DNA from 2 places in the Streptomyces tsukubensis genome. Region 2 is predicted to be linked to the other one. Evidence: riboswitches for the same ligand, from Rfam matches in the RefSeq annotation. Region 2 holds a riboswitch; the other holds the start of a gene.
What was found. A riboswitch is a leader RNA that binds a small molecule or an ion and turns the genes downstream of it on or off. The one in region 2 is predicted to bind S-adenosylmethionine.
Positions count from the first base shown of each region.

Region 1 (7,709 bases), 1.5 Mb from region 2:
AGCTCCGTACGATCCACCCGGACGATCGTCTTCCGGTCGGGGCCGCCGATCTGCTCGCGCAGGGCCGTCATCCGTTCCTCGACGTCGGGGCGGTGGGCCCGCTCGCGGAGGAAACCGGCGTCGGCGCCGAGGCCGTGGACCCCGATCCGGGTGCCCTTGAGCGCGTCGGGGCCCAGCACCTCCGTACAGCAGGCGGTGAAGGCGTCGGCCCAGCGGCGGGTGAGGAAGCAGGTGCGGTCGGCGCCGAGGAGTCCGCGCAGCAGCTGCTCCGCGATGTCGTCGGGGAGCAGCCGGAAGTAGTCCGGGGGTGCCCACGGGGTGTGGGAGAAGTGGCCGATGCGCAGGTCGGGGCGGAGTTCCCGGAGCATTCCGGGGACCAGCGCGAGGTGGTAGTCCTGGACGAGGATGGCCGCGCCGTCGGCGGCCCGGTCCGCGAGCGCTCGGGCGAAGGCGCGGTTGTACGTCTCGTACGACCGCCACTGGCGGCGGAACCCGTCGTCGAAGACGGGCTCCAGCGGGGTCTGGTACAGCAGATGGTGGATGAACCACAGCACCGAGTTGGCGATTCCGTTGTACGCGTCGGAGTGGACGTCCGGGTCGATGTCGAGCATCAGGACGCCGTCCTCGCCCCGGCCGATGCCGCGCCGGACGGCTTCGCGGTCGCCGTCGCCGAGGGCGCAGCAGACCCAGAGGGCGTCGTCGCGGGCTCCGATGGCGGAGAGTCCGGAGACGACGCCCCCGCCGCCGCGTTTCGCGTCCAGCGTGCCGTCGTCGCGCAGGGTGTAGGAGACGGGTCCGCGGTTGGACGCCACGAGCACCCGGGCGGAACCGGGGGCGGGTGAGCGGTCGCGGGCAGCGTCGGCCGGGGCGGCGGGGGGCTCGGGGACCATGTCGCAACACCTAGCCTTCCGGGCGCCGGCTCAAACGTCCGTTCGCCCGTCGTGGCGCGGTTCACGCCGTCCGCGCGCCGCGACGACGGCGATCGCCCCGGCCGCGGCGAGGGCGGTGGCGAGGCCGCCGAGCAGCCAGATCCGCTCGCCGTCGCGGCTGCGGCCGGTGGGTGCGAGGACCGGTGCCCCGGGGGCGCCGACGGCCGGAACCGCTCCCGCGACGGTGATCCGGGGGACCGGGGTCACGGCGCGGGGCGCCCGGTGGACCGGGACGGGCCGTCCGCCGGGGGCGGTCCCCGCGGCGGGGGCGCGGGTGGGATAGAAGGCGGGGCGAAGCTCGGCGGCGGGGCCGGGTGCCGCGGCGGGCGCCGGAACCGTCTCGGCCCGGGCGGCGGGACCGGGCGCCGCTACGGGTCGGGCGGCCGGGCGGGGCGCCGTCCCGGCCTGTCCCTCCCGGCCGGACACCGCGTCCGTGACACCGGCGGGACCGGGCGCGACGGCGCGGCCCGGGTCCGGAAGGACCCGTACCGCTTCGGTCCCGGCGGCCGGGCCCGGCGTGTCCGCGCGGGCGATCGGGGCCGCCGGGACCACCAGGACCACCAGGGCCAGCAGTCCGGCCAGCTTCACCGCGCGGCCCCGGACCCGTCCGGGGCCGCGCCTGCGGCCCGGGCGCCGTGCGGGCGGTCTGCGGTACGGGGCACGGCCGCGTGGGATGTGCGGACGTACGGAGACGGGCGCCGCCGCCGGGGCCGAGGGACGCCGGGGCTGCGCAATACGGGTATAAGTCATACATAAGATATTCAGCCCTTTGACTGGGAAACCGGCGCTTATGCCGCGCGACGCGCCGCATACTCACCGATCTCGCGCATCGGCGGCCGCTCCTCCGTGTCCACCGCATGGGTCCGCGGTACGAACCCGTCCGCCCCCCGCTCGAACTGCGTCAGCACCGGCCGCACCAACTGCCCCCGGGACAGCCGCAGTTGCGCCGTCCGGTAGATCGCCGCCGCCATCCGGCCCAGCGCCCGTCCGTCCTGGTGACGGTGCTTGCGGGAACCCACGTCCACCTGGGCCAGCGCATCCAGACCCACCGTGTGCAGCGCGTCGACGAGCAGCGCCAGCTCCACCCCGTAGCCCACGGGGAAGGGCAGCCGCTCCAGCAGGGAGCGGCGGGCCGCGTACTCACCGCCGAGCGGCTGCACCACCCCCGCCAGCTGCGGCCAGTGCAGATTGAGCAGCGGCCGCGCCACCAGCTCGGTAACCCGGCCACCCTGGCCTGCGGCTTCACCCAGCGGCCTGTCGTACATCGCCTTGACGAACTGCACCTCGGGGTCGGTCAGCAGCGGGCCGACGATCCCGGAGACGAAATCCGCCGAGAAGTCCCGCAGATCGGCGTCGACGAAGCAGACGATGTCACCGCGGGTGACCATCAGGGAGCGCCACAGCACCTCCCCCTTGCCCGGCAGCGCGGGTATCCGCGGCAGGATCGCGTCCCGGTGGACCACCCGCGCCCCGGCCGCCGCGGCGACCTCCGCGGTCCGGTCGGTGGAGCCCGAGTCGATCACCACCAGCTCGTCGACCAGCGGAACCTTCTCCATCAGCTCCCGGCGGATCACGGTGACGATGTCACCGACCGTCGCCTCCTCATCGAGCGCGGGCAGCACGACGCTCACCGTCGGTGAGGGCGCGGCCGCCCGTTTGGCCGCGAGCAGCGCCGGAAGCGGGCGGTCCGCCGCCGACCAGGAACGCGTCGCCAGCCAGCGCTCTACCTCTTCGAGCACGTGCTCTACTCCTCAACCGTCGGGATGCCTCCCACGTCCTTCCGGGCGTACGGGAGGGGGGGTCCGGGTGCCTTCCGTGCGCGTCCGGACGCGCCCGTGTGATCCATCTCGCGGTACGGACGACTATCTCAACCGTCCGGACCTTCAGTTACAGTCTTGAACAACGCGGATGACCGTCGCATGTCGGGGTCCGGCGTTCAACTTGCTCAACAATCAAATACCGCTCATCCAGAGGGGCAGAGGGAAACGGCCCGTTGAAGCCCCGGCAACCCTCCAGCCGGTCTCCGTCGTGACAGTGCGATCCGCAGCAGCGGACAGCGCCCGTCCACGCCGCGAGGCTCCCGGCTAGGGAAGGTGCCAAATCCGTCTCATGGCGAGATGCGCCATGAGGAAGATGAGGAGAAAGGGCCTCGCCTCCATGGCTGCGCAGACCGTCGCAAGCACCACCGACACCACCACCGCCCCCGCCGCCCCCTCAGTGGATCTCGGTCCCGCCGTCGCGCTCTCCTGTCGCGAGTGCGGAGAGCGCACCCCGCTCAGTCCGAGCTTCGCCTGTGCCTCCTGTTTCGGTCCCCTGGAAGCCGCCTACGAGCTGCCCACCGGAGACCCGGAGGCGCTGCGCAAGGCCATCGAGGCCGGCCCGGAGAGCATCTGGCGTTACGCGCCCCTGCTGCCCGTCCCCGCCGACGTGGCCGACAAGCCCAATCTCAACCCCGGTTTCACCCGGCTCGTGAAGGCCGACCGGCTCGCCGCCGAGCTGGGCGTCACCGGTGAGCTGTATGTGAAGGACGACTCCGGCAACCCGACCCACTCCTTCAAGGACCGGGTCGTGGCCATCGCCGTCGAGGCCGCCCGCGCCTTCGGCTTCACCACCCTCTCCTGCTCCTCCACCGGCAACCTCGCGGGCGCCGTGGGCGCCGCCGCCGCCCGCGCCGGGCTGCGGTCCTGCGTCTTCATCCCGCACGACCTGGAGCAGGGCAAGGTCGTCATGGCTGCCGTCTACGGCGGCGACGTCGTCGCCATCGAGGGCACCTATGACGACGTGAACCGTTTCTGCTCCGAGCTGATCGGCGACCCGATCGGCGAGGGCTGGGGCTTCACCAACGTCAATCTGCGGCCGTACTACGCGGAGGGCTCCAAGACCCTGGCGTACGAGATCTGCGAGCAGCTCGGCTGGCGGATCCCGGACCAGATCGTCGTCCCGGTGGCCTCCGGCTCCCAGCTCACCAAGATCGACAAGGGGCTCCAGGAGCTCATCAAGGTCGGTCTGGTCGAGGAGAAGCCGTACCGGATCATCGCCGCGCAGGCCGAGGGCTGCTCGCCGGTCTCCGCCGCCTACAAGGCGGGCCACGACGTGGTCCGGCCGGTGAAGCCGGACACCATCGTCAAGTCGCTCGCCATCGGCAACCCGGCGGACGGTCCCTATGTCCTGGACATCGCCCGGCGCACCGGCGGTGCGGTGGAGGACGTCACGGACGAGCAGGTCGTCGAGGGCATCAAGCTGCTCGCCAGGACCGAGGGGATCTTCGCGGAGACCGCGGGCGGCGTGACGGTCGGGGTGGCGAAGAAGCTGCTGGAGTCGGGGGTGCTGGACCCCGCCGCGACCACCGTCGTCATCAACACGGGCGACGGGCTCAAGACGCTGGACGCGGTCGCCGCGACCAGCGGCCCCACCGCCACCATCCGGCCGAGCCTGGACGCGTTCCGCGCGGCGGGTCTCGCCACCCACTGACCGGCCGCAGTCCCGGCAGCGCCCCGGCCGCTGACCCGCCGGGGCCGTCCGGGACCTCCCGCCGCCGCTTCCGACCGCCGAGCCGTCCACCGAGCCCGGGCCACCGCCCGAGGAAGGCACCACCCATGAGCGTCAACGTTCGCATCCCGACCATCCTGCGCACCTACACCGGCGGACAGGCCGAGGTGGCCGCCGAGGGCGCGACCCTCGCCGAGGTCATCGCCGATCTGGAGAAGAACCACGCGGGGATCTCCGCCCGGGTCCTGGACGACCAGGGGAAGCTGCGCCGCTTCGTCAATGTGTACGTCAACGACGACGACGTCCGGTTCGAGCAGGGGCTGGAGACCGCGACCCCCGACGGCGCCGGAATCTCGATCATCCCGGCAGTCGCCGGCGGCTGACCGCCCGGCTCCGCACGCGGGCGTACGCCCCCGCCGGCGGCCCCGGGCCCCGCGGTCCGCGGCGCTGACCCTCGGTCATCGAAATGGCCCCCTCCGTAAGACAAACGGAGGGGGCCATTCTGCATGGTTGAACACGCTAGAGTTGGGGAAGGCCCGGTGATCATCCACCCATGGCCAGGTATGAGAATGCGCCCGGGCTCGATAAGAAGCAGCCAATGTGCAGGCGCACTCTGTCTCATAGATTCCTTTTGTCCGGTCGGACTTGCCCCGGAATTTCCTGAATTCAGGAGAATTACCCGATAGTAGCCTTCCGGATTTCCCGCCCGATTGCCCTGTTGCAGAGGGCAGTTGTGCAGATACATTCAGCCGCGGTCGACGCGTTCCGGCGCACACCTGTGAGGTCGGGTGAGCTCAGACCCGGGTCCGCGAGGTGCGGTCCTGTGCAAGGGCCAGTAATAGGGGAGTTAGGCATGGCTCAGGGCACCGTCAAGTGGTTCAACGCGGAGAAGGGGTACGGCTTCATCGCGGTCGACGGTGGTGCGGATGTTTTCGTCCACTACAGCGCGATTCAGATGGACGGCTACCGCACCCTGGAAGAGGGGCAGCGGGTCGAGTTCGAGATCTCGCAGGGCCAGAAGGGCCCGCAGGCCGATATGGTCAAGCTCTCGGCCTGACCGACTCTTCCTTCCGCGCGCTTGCGCGTCGACGCACGCATACGCTCGCACGCAGACGCATTCAATAGGGTCCGCATCCCGCTCACCGGGGTGCGGGCCCTGCGCGTTTCCCGCGACTGGAGCGCCGTTCCGCCCGCCGCCGGACCCCGCCGCCGGAGCCTCGCCCGCACCCGCCCCGGACCCCGTCCGCACCCGCCCCCTCGGGCGGTACACCAGGAGCGGCCTTGCACTCTCGGGTGCCGAGTGCTAATCATTGGCGTTAGCACTCTCCCAGTGAGAGTGATAACAAAGGGCCGAGTCGGTGAGGCTCGCCGGGCGTGCGGCGCATGGAGCGGCACGGTCCGGCAGGCCGTCCGTCGCGGGCGCAGGCGCGGTCCGAAGAGCTTCCTACTCCAGTCCGTGGAGGACACTTCACATGGCAAAGATCATCGCGTTCGACGAGGAGGCACGGCGCGGTCTCGAGCGCGGGATGAACCAGCTCGCCGACGCCGTCAAGGTCACCCTTGGCCCCAAGGGCCGCAACGTCGTCCTCGAGAAGAAGTGGGGCGCCCCCACGATCACCAACGATGGTGTGTCCATCGCCAAGGAGATCGAGCTGGAGGACCCGTACGAGAAGATCGGCGCCGAGCTGGTCAAGGAAGTCGCCAAGAAGACGGACGACGTCGCCGGTGACGGTACGACCACGGCGACCGTTCTGGCCCAGGCGCTGGTCCGCGAGGGCCTGCGCAACGTGGCCGCCGGTGCCAACCCGATGAGCCTGAAGCGCGGTATCGAGAAGGCCGTCGAGGCCGTCTCCGGTGCCCTCCTCGAACAGGCGAAGGACGTGGAGACCAAGGAGCAGATCGCCTCCACCGCCTCCATCTCCGCCGGCGACACCCAGATCGGCGAGCTGATCGCCGAGGCCATGGACAAGGTCGGCAAGGAAGGCGTCATCACCGTCGAGGAGTCCCAGACCTTCGGTCTGGAGCTGGAGCTCACCGAGGGTATGCGCTTCGACAAGGGCTACATCTCGGCGTACTTCGCCACCGACATGGAGCGTATGGAGGCCGTCCTCGACGACCCGTACATCCTCGTCGTCAACTCCAAGATCTCCTCGGTCAAGGACCTCCTGCCGCTGCTGGAGAAGGTCATGCAGTCCGGCAAGGCGCTGCTGATCATCGCCGAGGACGTCGAGGCCGAGGCCCTGTCGACGCTGATCGTCAACAAGATCCGCGGCACCTTCAAGTCCGTCGCCGTCAAGGCTCCGGGCTTCGGCGACCGCCGCAAGGCGATGCTGAACGACATCGCCATCCTCACCGGCGGCACGGTCATCTCCGAGGAGGTCGGCCTCAAGCTGGAGAACGCGGGCCTCGACCTGCTGGGCCGCGCCCGCAAGGTGGTCATCACCAAGGACGAGACGACCATCGTCGACGGTGCCGGTGACAGCGACCAGGTCGCCGGGCGGGTCAACCAGATCCGCGCCGAGATCGAGAACTCCGACTCGGACTACGACCGCGAGAAGCTCCAGGAGCGCCTGGCGAAGCTGGCCGGCGGCGTGGCCGTCATCAAGGCCGGTGCCGCGACCGAGGTCGAGCTGAAGGAGCGCAAGCACCGCATCGAGGACGCCGTTCGCAACGCGAAGGCGGCCGTCGAGGAGGGCATCGTCGCCGGTGGTGGCGTGGCCCTGCTGCAGGCCTCCTCGGTCTTCGACAAGCTGGAGCTCGAAGGCGACGAGGCGACCGGTGCCAACGCCGTGAAGCTCGCGCTGGAGGCCCCGCTGAAGCAGATCGCCGTCAACGCCGGCCTGGAGGGCGGTGTCGTCGTGGAGAAGGTGCGCAACCTGACCCCCGGCCACGGTCTGAACGCCGCGTCCGGCGAGTACGTCGACATGATCGCCGAGGGCATTCTCGACCCGGCGAAGGTGACGCGCTCCGCGCTGCAGAACGCCGCGTCGATCGCCGCGCTGTTCCTGACCACCGAGGCCGTCATCGCCGACAAGCCGGAGAAGGCCGCTGCGGCCGCTCCGGGCGGCATGCCGGGCGGTGACATGGACTTCTGATCCCGGGATCTCCCAGGATCGGCAAGGCCGAGTCGGCGAGTGAGCCGAAGGGGCGCGTCGTGGTCTGGAAGGAGAACGCGCGCAGGCCGCGAGGAACGAGTGGCCGAGCACGATCGACTGAAGAACACGGCTGAAGCGCCCCGGAGGCGAACCGAGCCGTAAAAGCGGAGGGCGGTACCCCCACTCCCAGGGGGGT
Region 1 covers NZ_CP020700.1:3,434,902-3,442,610, forward strand. Annotated here, with positions in the region: gene B7R87_RS13550 (alpha,alpha-trehalose-phosphate synthase (UDP-forming)) at 1-890, opposite strand, end outside; gene B7R87_RS13555 (hypothetical protein) at 921-1,517, opposite strand; gene B7R87_RS13560 (glucosyl-3-phosphoglycerate synthase) at 1,718-2,668, opposite strand; SAM riboswitch class I at 2,890-3,069, shown strand; gene thrC (threonine synthase) at 3,087-4,400, shown strand; gene B7R87_RS13570 (MoaD/ThiS family protein) at 4,526-4,801, shown strand; gene B7R87_RS13575 (cold-shock protein) at 5,272-5,475, shown strand; gene groL (chaperonin GroEL) at 5,891-7,513, shown strand.
Region 1: it holds a riboswitch for S-adenosylmethionine, as region 2 does, so the genes downstream of both, thrC (threonine synthase) here and B7R87_RS07200 (aminotransferase class V-fold PLP-dependent enzyme) in region 2, are expected to answer to the same signal.

Region 2 (7,709 bases):
GGGCGTCCGGGCCGATCTGTACGAGGGCCCGGGGACGGGCGCCTCCGGCGGGCTCGGCGCGGGGCTCGCGGCGCTCGGCGCCCTGCTGCTGCCCCGGTTCGAGGTCCTGCTCGACCATCTCGACCTCGACGCCCGGCTGGCCCGGGCGGATCTGGTGCTCACCGCGGAGGGGGCGCTCGACCACCAGACGACGCGCGGCAAGGTGCCCGCCGAGGTCGCCCGGCGGGCCAAGCGGTACGGCCGTCCGGTGCTGGCCCTGGCGGGCACGATCGGGGAGGGCGCGCACCAGGTGCGGTCGGCGGGGGTGGACGCGTACAGCGCGATCCTGCCGGCTCCGGTGACCCTGACCGAGGCCCTCGGCCGCGGCGGGGAGTTCCTCACCGACGCGACCGAGCGGGCGCTGCGGATGGTGCTGATCGGGACGCGGATCCCGGAGCGTCAGCCGGTCGGCGCGGTGGCCGCGGGCACGGTCCCGGGGTCCGGGACGCACCTGCCGTCCTCGGTGCGGTAGGTCCAGCGGGCGCCGTCGGTGACCAGCTCACGGACGGCGCCGATGAAGCGGTCCAGGTGCTCGTCGGGCGTACCGGCGCCGAAGCTGACCCGGATGGCGTTGAGCGACCGCTCCCCCGGCTCGGCCTCGGGGGCACCGCACTCACCCGGGTCCTGCGGGTCGCTGCCCAGCAGGGTGCGGACCAGGGGGTGGGCGCAGAACAGGCCGTCGCGGACACCGATGCCGTACTCGGCGGAGAGCGCGGCCGCGAAGTGGGAGCTGTTCCAGCCCTCGACGACGAAGGAGATCACACCGACCCGCGGGGCGTCGTCGCCGAACAGGGAGAGGACCTTGACCTCCGGGACCTCCGCGAGGCCGGCGCGGACGCGGGCGACGAGCGCCTGCTCCCGGGCGACCAGACCGTCGAAGCCGGCTTCGGTGAGGGCGCGGCAGGCGGCGGCGATCGCATAGACGCCGATGACGTTCGGTGAACCGGCCTCGTGGCGGGCGGCCGTCGTGTGCCACTCCACCTCGACGCCGCCGTCGGCGCGGCGGGCGACCTTGCGGGAGGCGCCGCCGCCCGCGAGGTACGGATCGGCCGCGCGCAGCCAGTCGGACCGGCCCGCGAGGACGCCCGAGCCGAAGGGCGCGTACAGCTTGTGTCCGGAGAACGCGACCCAGTCGACGTCCAGTTCCTGGACGGAGACCGGGTGGTGCGGGGCGAGCTGCGCGGCGTCGAGGACGATCCGGGCGCCGTGGGCGTGCGCGGCGGCCGCGAGTTCCTTGACCGGCCACAGCTCGCCGGTGACGTTGGAGGCGCCCGTGACGCAGACCAGCGCCGGGCCGTACGGGTCCCGGTCCGCGAGGGCCCGCTCCAGGGTGGTGACGGCATCGCCGGGGGTCCGCGGCGCGTTGAGGTAGGTCACCCGGGCATCCCTCCACGGCAGCAGCGAGGCGTGGTGCTCGGTCTCGAAGACGAAGACCTGGCAGTCGGCGGGGAGTGCGGCGGCGAGGAGGTTCAGGGAGTCGGTGGTGGAGCGGGTGAAGACGACCTGGTCGCCGTCGCGGCAGTCGAGGAACTCTGCGACGGTGCGGCGGCTGTTCTCGAAGAGGTCGGTGGAGAGCTGGGAGAGATAGCCCGCGCCCCGGTGCACGCTGCCGTAGTACGGCGCGTAGGCGGCGACGTCGTCCCAGACCCGCTGGAGGGCGGGGGCGCTGGCGGCGTAGTCGAGCGCGGCGTAGGTCACTTCGCCGCCGGTGACGAGCGGGACGGTGACATCGCTGCCGAGTACGGGGAGGGGGGTGGTCGCGGCGGTGGCGGTGGTGGCGACGGGCTGCGGACACACGGATGCGGACATGACGAACTCTCCCGGGAGGGCAGGCGGAATGAAGGCTTCAAAGGCCCCGCACGGCAGACGGAAGGGGCGCGTGGTGCTCGGGCGCACGGCGTTCCGGGGTACGGGGATGTGCTGAAGAAGGGGCTACGAAGCCCTATCGCATTCGCTTGCTCACGAGGCTGCTCCCTTGAGGACCAGGACCCCAGGGTGTCGCAGGGGTCCGCGCTTGCCGCGGGCCTCGCTGCCCACGGCCTGGTCTTCACCCGGGGCACCCCGCCACGGACGGAGGGTTGCCGGACAGCGGGCCGGGGCCGTAGTCGCTGTCACTCATGACCTGGCCCAAACCGTATGCGACAGCCTGCGACCTCGCAACCCCCGTCCGCTATCCGGACCGTCCCTCGGCGCGGGTACGCATCAGGGGGCGGCACCCCGGGGCGCCCGGGACGGAACAGGGCGGGGACCCTGCTCATTGCCCGCCGCAACCGCGCCAAGCAGTCGGCGACGAGCTCGGCGAGGGCCGAATTCCGGCTCCGAGCCGCCGTGGGCCGTTCGCGCAGTTCCTCGCGCCCCTTCATGATCGCCCCGCCCCTGAACCGGTAGCGCTGCCTGGGCTCTTCTTCTCCGGCAGGGTGCGGTCGAGGTCCTAAGGGGCGCGAGGAACTGCGCGACAAGCCACGGACGGCTTGCGGCCTGAAATCGGCCCCCGCCGAGCACGGCGCTCGCCGTCGAGGCCCGGCCGGGCGGGGTGCTCGCCCGCAAGGCCGGGGCGCCCGGGGTCTCGCGGACCCGAGGGGCGCCGGCCGAGCGGCTCCGGGCTCGGGGCCCTGGTCCTCGGCCGGGCCGGAGGCTACTTCGTGGCTTGGATCCAGCGGGTCAGCGTCGCCGAGGCCGCTCCCGAGTCCAGGGAGTCCGCCGCGCGCGCCGCCGCCGCCGCGATCTGGGTCGTCAGGGGCTCGTCCGTCGGTGCCAGCGCGACCAGCGCCGCCGCCGCGTTCAGCACGACCGCGTCCCGTACCGGCCCCCGCTCCCCCGCGAGCACCCGGGTCGCGACCTCCGCGTTGTAGGCGGCGTCGGCGCCGCGGAGGGCTTCGACGGGGACGAGGTCGATGCCGACGTCACGGGGGTCGAACGCTTCCTCCCGTACCGTGCCGTCACGGACGATCCAGACCCGGGACGTCGCCGTGGTGGTCAGCTCGTCGAGGCCGTCGTCGCCGCGGAAGACCAGCGCCGACGAGCCCCGTTCGGCCAGCACCCCGGCCATGATCGGGGCCATCCGGGCGTCGGCGACGCCCGTCGCCTGCGCCCCGACCCGGGCGGGGTTGGTCAGCGGGCCGAGGAAGTTGAAGGTGGTCCGGATCCCGAGTTCCCTCCGCGCCGCCGCGACGTACCGCAGCGCCGGATGGAACTTCACCGCGAAGCAGAACGTGATGCCCGCCTCCTCGGCGACCTCCGCGACCCGCCGGGGCGTGAGCTCCAGATTGACGCCGAGCTTCTCCAGGACGTCGGAGGCTCCGGAGGCGCTGGAGGCGGCACGGTTGCCGTGCTTCACGACCTTGGCGCCGGTCCCGGCGACCACGATCGACGCCATCGTGGAGATGTTGACGGTCTTCGCGCCGTCGCCGCCGGTGCCGACGATGTCCACCGTGGGCCCGGGCACGTCGATCAGATGGGCGTGCTCGTACATCGTCCGTACCAGACCGGAGATCTCCGCCACGGTCTCACCCTTGGCCCGCAGCGCCACCGCGAAACCGGCGATCTGCGCGTCGGTCGCCTCCCCGCTCAGGATGCGGTCCATCGCCCAGGCCGTGGCGTCCGCGCTCTGGTCGTGGTTGGTGAGCAGGGAGTCGAGTACGGCCGGCCAGGAGTGGGCCGCCACGCTGTCGCCGCCTGCCGGGGTCACAACGTTCATGGTCCGCTCCCGGGTCCATCGTGAGTAAGGGATACCGCCCACCCTATCCAGCGCCGGGTACGGCAAAGAGCCCCGTCCGGGCAGTGGACGGGGCTCTTGCCGTGGCGACGCTTTCAGCGGTCGGTCAGCGGTCAGTGCTTGCCGCTGGTGACCTCCTCGTGCTCACCGTGGCCATGGCCGTGACCATGGGCCGCGGCGATCTCCTCGTACTCCTCGCGCGTGGCCTTGGGGATCTGGTTCCCCTCGCCGTAGAAGCCCTTGCTGAGCTTCGCGCGGAACTTCTGTACGGGCGAGATCTTGCGGCGCACGCCGTTCTCGTCGACCTCGGGGCCGACTTCGAGCGGCTGGTGCTGGGTGTGCGCGGTGAGGGTGTGCAGATCCGACTGGCTGAGCGGCTCGTGCACCTCGATGAACTCTCCGTGCGGCAGCCGCTTGATGATGCCGGACTCGCGTCCGTGCAGCACCTTGTCGCGGTCGCGGCGCTGGAGACCCAGGCAGATGCGCTTGGTGATGATGAACGCCAGGACCGGTCCCACGAAGAAGAAGATCCGGACGAACCAGGTGATCGCGTTGATCGACAGATGGAAGTGGGTGGCGAAGAGGTCGTTGCCACCACCGACCAGCATGATGAAGTACGCGGTCAGCCAGGCCACACCGAAGGCGGTACGGGTCGGGGCGTTGCGCGGGCGGTCCAGGATGTGGTGCTCGCGCTTGTCGCCGGTGACCCAGGACTCGATGAACGGGTAGACGGCGATCGCGGCCAGCACCAGCGGGAAGATCACCAGCGGGATGAACACGCCCAGGACCAGGGTGTGGCCCCAAGCGTTGATCTCCCAGCCCGGCATCACTCGGATCAGACCCTCGGCGAAGCCCATGTACCAGTCGGGTTGCGCGCCGGTGGAGACCTGGTCGATCCGGTAGGGACCGACCGACCAGACCGGGTTGAGCGTCGCGATCGCCGCGATCACCGCGATCACACCGAAGACCAGGAAGAAGAAGCCTCCGGCCTTGGCCATGTAGACCGGCAGCAGCGGCATGCCGACGACGTTCTTGTTGGTCCGGCCGGGACCCGCGTACTGCGTGTGCTTGTGGTAGACGACCAGGATCAGATGGGCGACCAGCAGGCCCATCATGATGCCGGGCAGCAGCAGGATGTGGATCGAGTAGAACCGCGGCACGAAGTCGTGCCCGGGGAACTCGCCGCCGAACAGGAACATCGAGATGTACGTACCGACGATCGGCACGGACAGGATCGCGCCCTGCATGAAGCGGACACCGGTGCCGGAGATCAGGTCGTCCGGGAGCGAGTAGCCGGTGAAACCGGTGAACATGCCCAGGACCAGCAGCAGGAAGCCGAACAGCCAGTTGACCTCGCGCGGCTTGCGGAACGCGCCGGTGAAGAAGACGCGCATCATGTGGACCATCATCGCGGCGACGAAGATCAGCGCGGCCCAGTGGTGGATCTGGCGGATCAGCAGACCGCCGCGGACGTCGAAGCTGATGTCCATGGTCGAGGCGAACGCCTCGGACACCTTCACGCCCTGGAGCGGCACATAGCTGCCCTCGTAGACGATCTCGTTCATCGACGGGTTGAAGAACAGCGTCAGATACACACCCGTGAGGATGATGATGATGAAGCTGTAGAGGCAGATCTCGCCGAGCATGAAGGACCAGTGGTCCGGAAAGATCTTCCGCATGTTGGCCTTGGCGAGGGAGTAGATCCCCAGCCGGCCGTCCGCCCAGTCGGCGACCCGCTCGCCCGCGGGTGCCTTGCGGTCGTCCACGGACTGCTTGTTATCGGTCGTAGTACTCATCCGCGCTCCCAGAAGGCGGCACCGACAGGCTCCTCGAAGTCGCCGAGCGCTTCAAGGTTGCCCTCGGCGTTCACACCGATCCGCAGCTGCGGAAGCGGGTGACCCGCCGGGCCGAAGATGACCCGGGCGCCGTCGGAGAGGTCGAAGGTGGATTGGTGACACGGGCACAGCACGTGGTGCGTCTGCTGCTCGTAGAGGCTGATCGGGCAGCCGACGTGGGTGCAGACCTTGGAGAAGGCGACGATGCCGTCGTGCGACCAGTCCAGCTCGCGCTTGTCCTTGATGTCCTCCGGCTTGATCCGGACGAGCATCAGGGCCGCCTTGCCCATCTGAATCTGCCAGTCGTGGGCGTGCGGGTCGAGGCCCTCGGGGCTCGCGAAGACCAGCGAACCGACCGTGATGTCCTCGGGACGCAGCGGCTCATTGGTGTTCATGTTGATGAGCTGCTTGCCCTTGGCCCACAGGGTGGAGCGGAGCTTCTTCTCCGGCAGCGGACCGAGGTCGCGCAGCAGCACCACACCGGAGAGCGGCACCAGGGCCATCGCACCGAACATGGTGTTGCGGATCAGCTTGCGCCGGCCGAAGCCGGACTCCTCGTTGCCCGCCCGCCAGTCGGCCATGACCTGGGCCTTGACCTCGGGGGACGCTTCGATCGGGTGCCGGTCGTCGGCGACCTCGACATCGGACATCAGGGTGCGGGCCCAGTGGACCGCGCCCGCGCCGATGCAGAAGAGGGCGACGCCCAGGGTCAGACCGAGGGAGAAGTTCAGCGCGCTCACATGGCCGAACGGGAAGATGTACACGATCTTGTCGACCGGGAAGATGACGTAGCAGGCGATGAAGCCCACCGTCGCCAGCATCGACAGCGTGAACAGCAGAGCGACGGTGCGCTCGGAGCGCTTGGCTGCGGCCTCGTCGATGTCCTGGATACGCGGCTTGTGGGCCGGCAGTCCCGGGTCGGCGAACGGGTCGGCGGAACCGGTCCCGTGCGGGGTGACGGCAGCGCCGCCCCCGTCCTGCTCGTGCGGCAGGTTCTCTTCTGGAATGTCTTGGCTACTCATGACTTCTTGGCCTTAGCGGTGTGGGCCGCGACCCAGACGGCAACTGCGATCAGCGCGCCGAGCCCGAAGACCCAGGCGAAGAGACCCTCGGAAACGGGGCCGAGAGCACCGAGGGAGAGACCACCGGGGCTCTCCGCCTGGCTGTCGTTCATCTCCTGGACATAGGCGATGATGTCCCGCTTCTCCTGCTCGGGCATGATGCCGTCGGGGAAGGAGGGCATGTTCTGCGGGCCGGTCTGCATGGCCTCGTAGATGTGCTTGGCGCTGACGCCCTCAAGGGTGGGGGCGTACTTGCCCTCGGTGAGCGCGCCGCCCTTGCCCGAGAAGTTGTGGCACTGGGCGCAGTTGTTACGGAAGAGGTCGCCGCCCTTGGCGACGTCCGCGCCCGTGGGGCTGTACTGCTTCTCGGTCGGCGTGACCGGACCGGCACCCATCGCACCGATGTAGGCCGCCAACTGGTCGACCTCGGCCTGGGTGTAGATGGCAGGCTTCTTCGGCACCTGGGCGCCGGGCTGCTGGGCCGGCATACGGCCGGTGGTGACCTGGAAGTCGACCGCTGCGGAGCCGACGCCGACCAGGCTCGGACCGTCGGTCGTACCTTCACCGCCCGTTCCGTGGCAGCTCGCGCAGCCGACGGTATAGAGCTTCTTGCCCTCCTCGATGGCGAGGGACTGGGCGGTTTCGTCAGCCTGTGCCTTGTCCGCGGGCGCGAACGCGGCGTACAGCCCCCCGGTGGCCGCCAGCGCGAGGAGTAGGACGACGATCGCCGCCAGCGGATGGCGTCGTCGTGCGGAGAGCTTTTTCACGGATTACCCCGGTGTCAGGATTTTCTGCGTCGTGCTTCTGGACTGTGTCTGTCTGCATCTGACTGCGTCTGTCTGCGGGCCGCCGGGCGGTCTGCCGCCGGCAGCGGCTCGTGCGTCGGGCGGCGGACCGCCCGCCCCATTACTTGATCATGTAGATCGTGAGGAAGAGGCCGATCCAGACGACATCGACGAAGTGCCAGTAGTAGGACACGACGATGGCGGAGGTGGCCTGCTCATGGGTGAAGCGCCGGGCCGCGTAGGTGCGGCCCAGGACCAGCAGGAAGGCGATGAG
Region 2 covers NZ_CP020700.1:1,949,927-1,957,635, forward strand. Annotated here, with positions in the region: gene B7R87_RS07195 (glycerate kinase family protein) at 1-511, shown strand, start outside; gene B7R87_RS07200 (aminotransferase class V-fold PLP-dependent enzyme) at 439-1,848, opposite strand; SAM riboswitch class IV at 2,045-2,162, opposite strand; gene trpD (anthranilate phosphoribosyltransferase) at 2,675-3,736, opposite strand; gene qcrB (cytochrome bc1 complex cytochrome b subunit) at 3,868-5,550, opposite strand; gene qcrA (cytochrome bc1 complex Rieske iron-sulfur subunit) at 5,547-6,611, opposite strand; gene qcrC (cytochrome bc1 complex diheme cytochrome c subunit) at 6,608-7,417, opposite strand; gene ctaE (aa3-type cytochrome oxidase subunit III) at 7,557-7,709, opposite strand, start outside.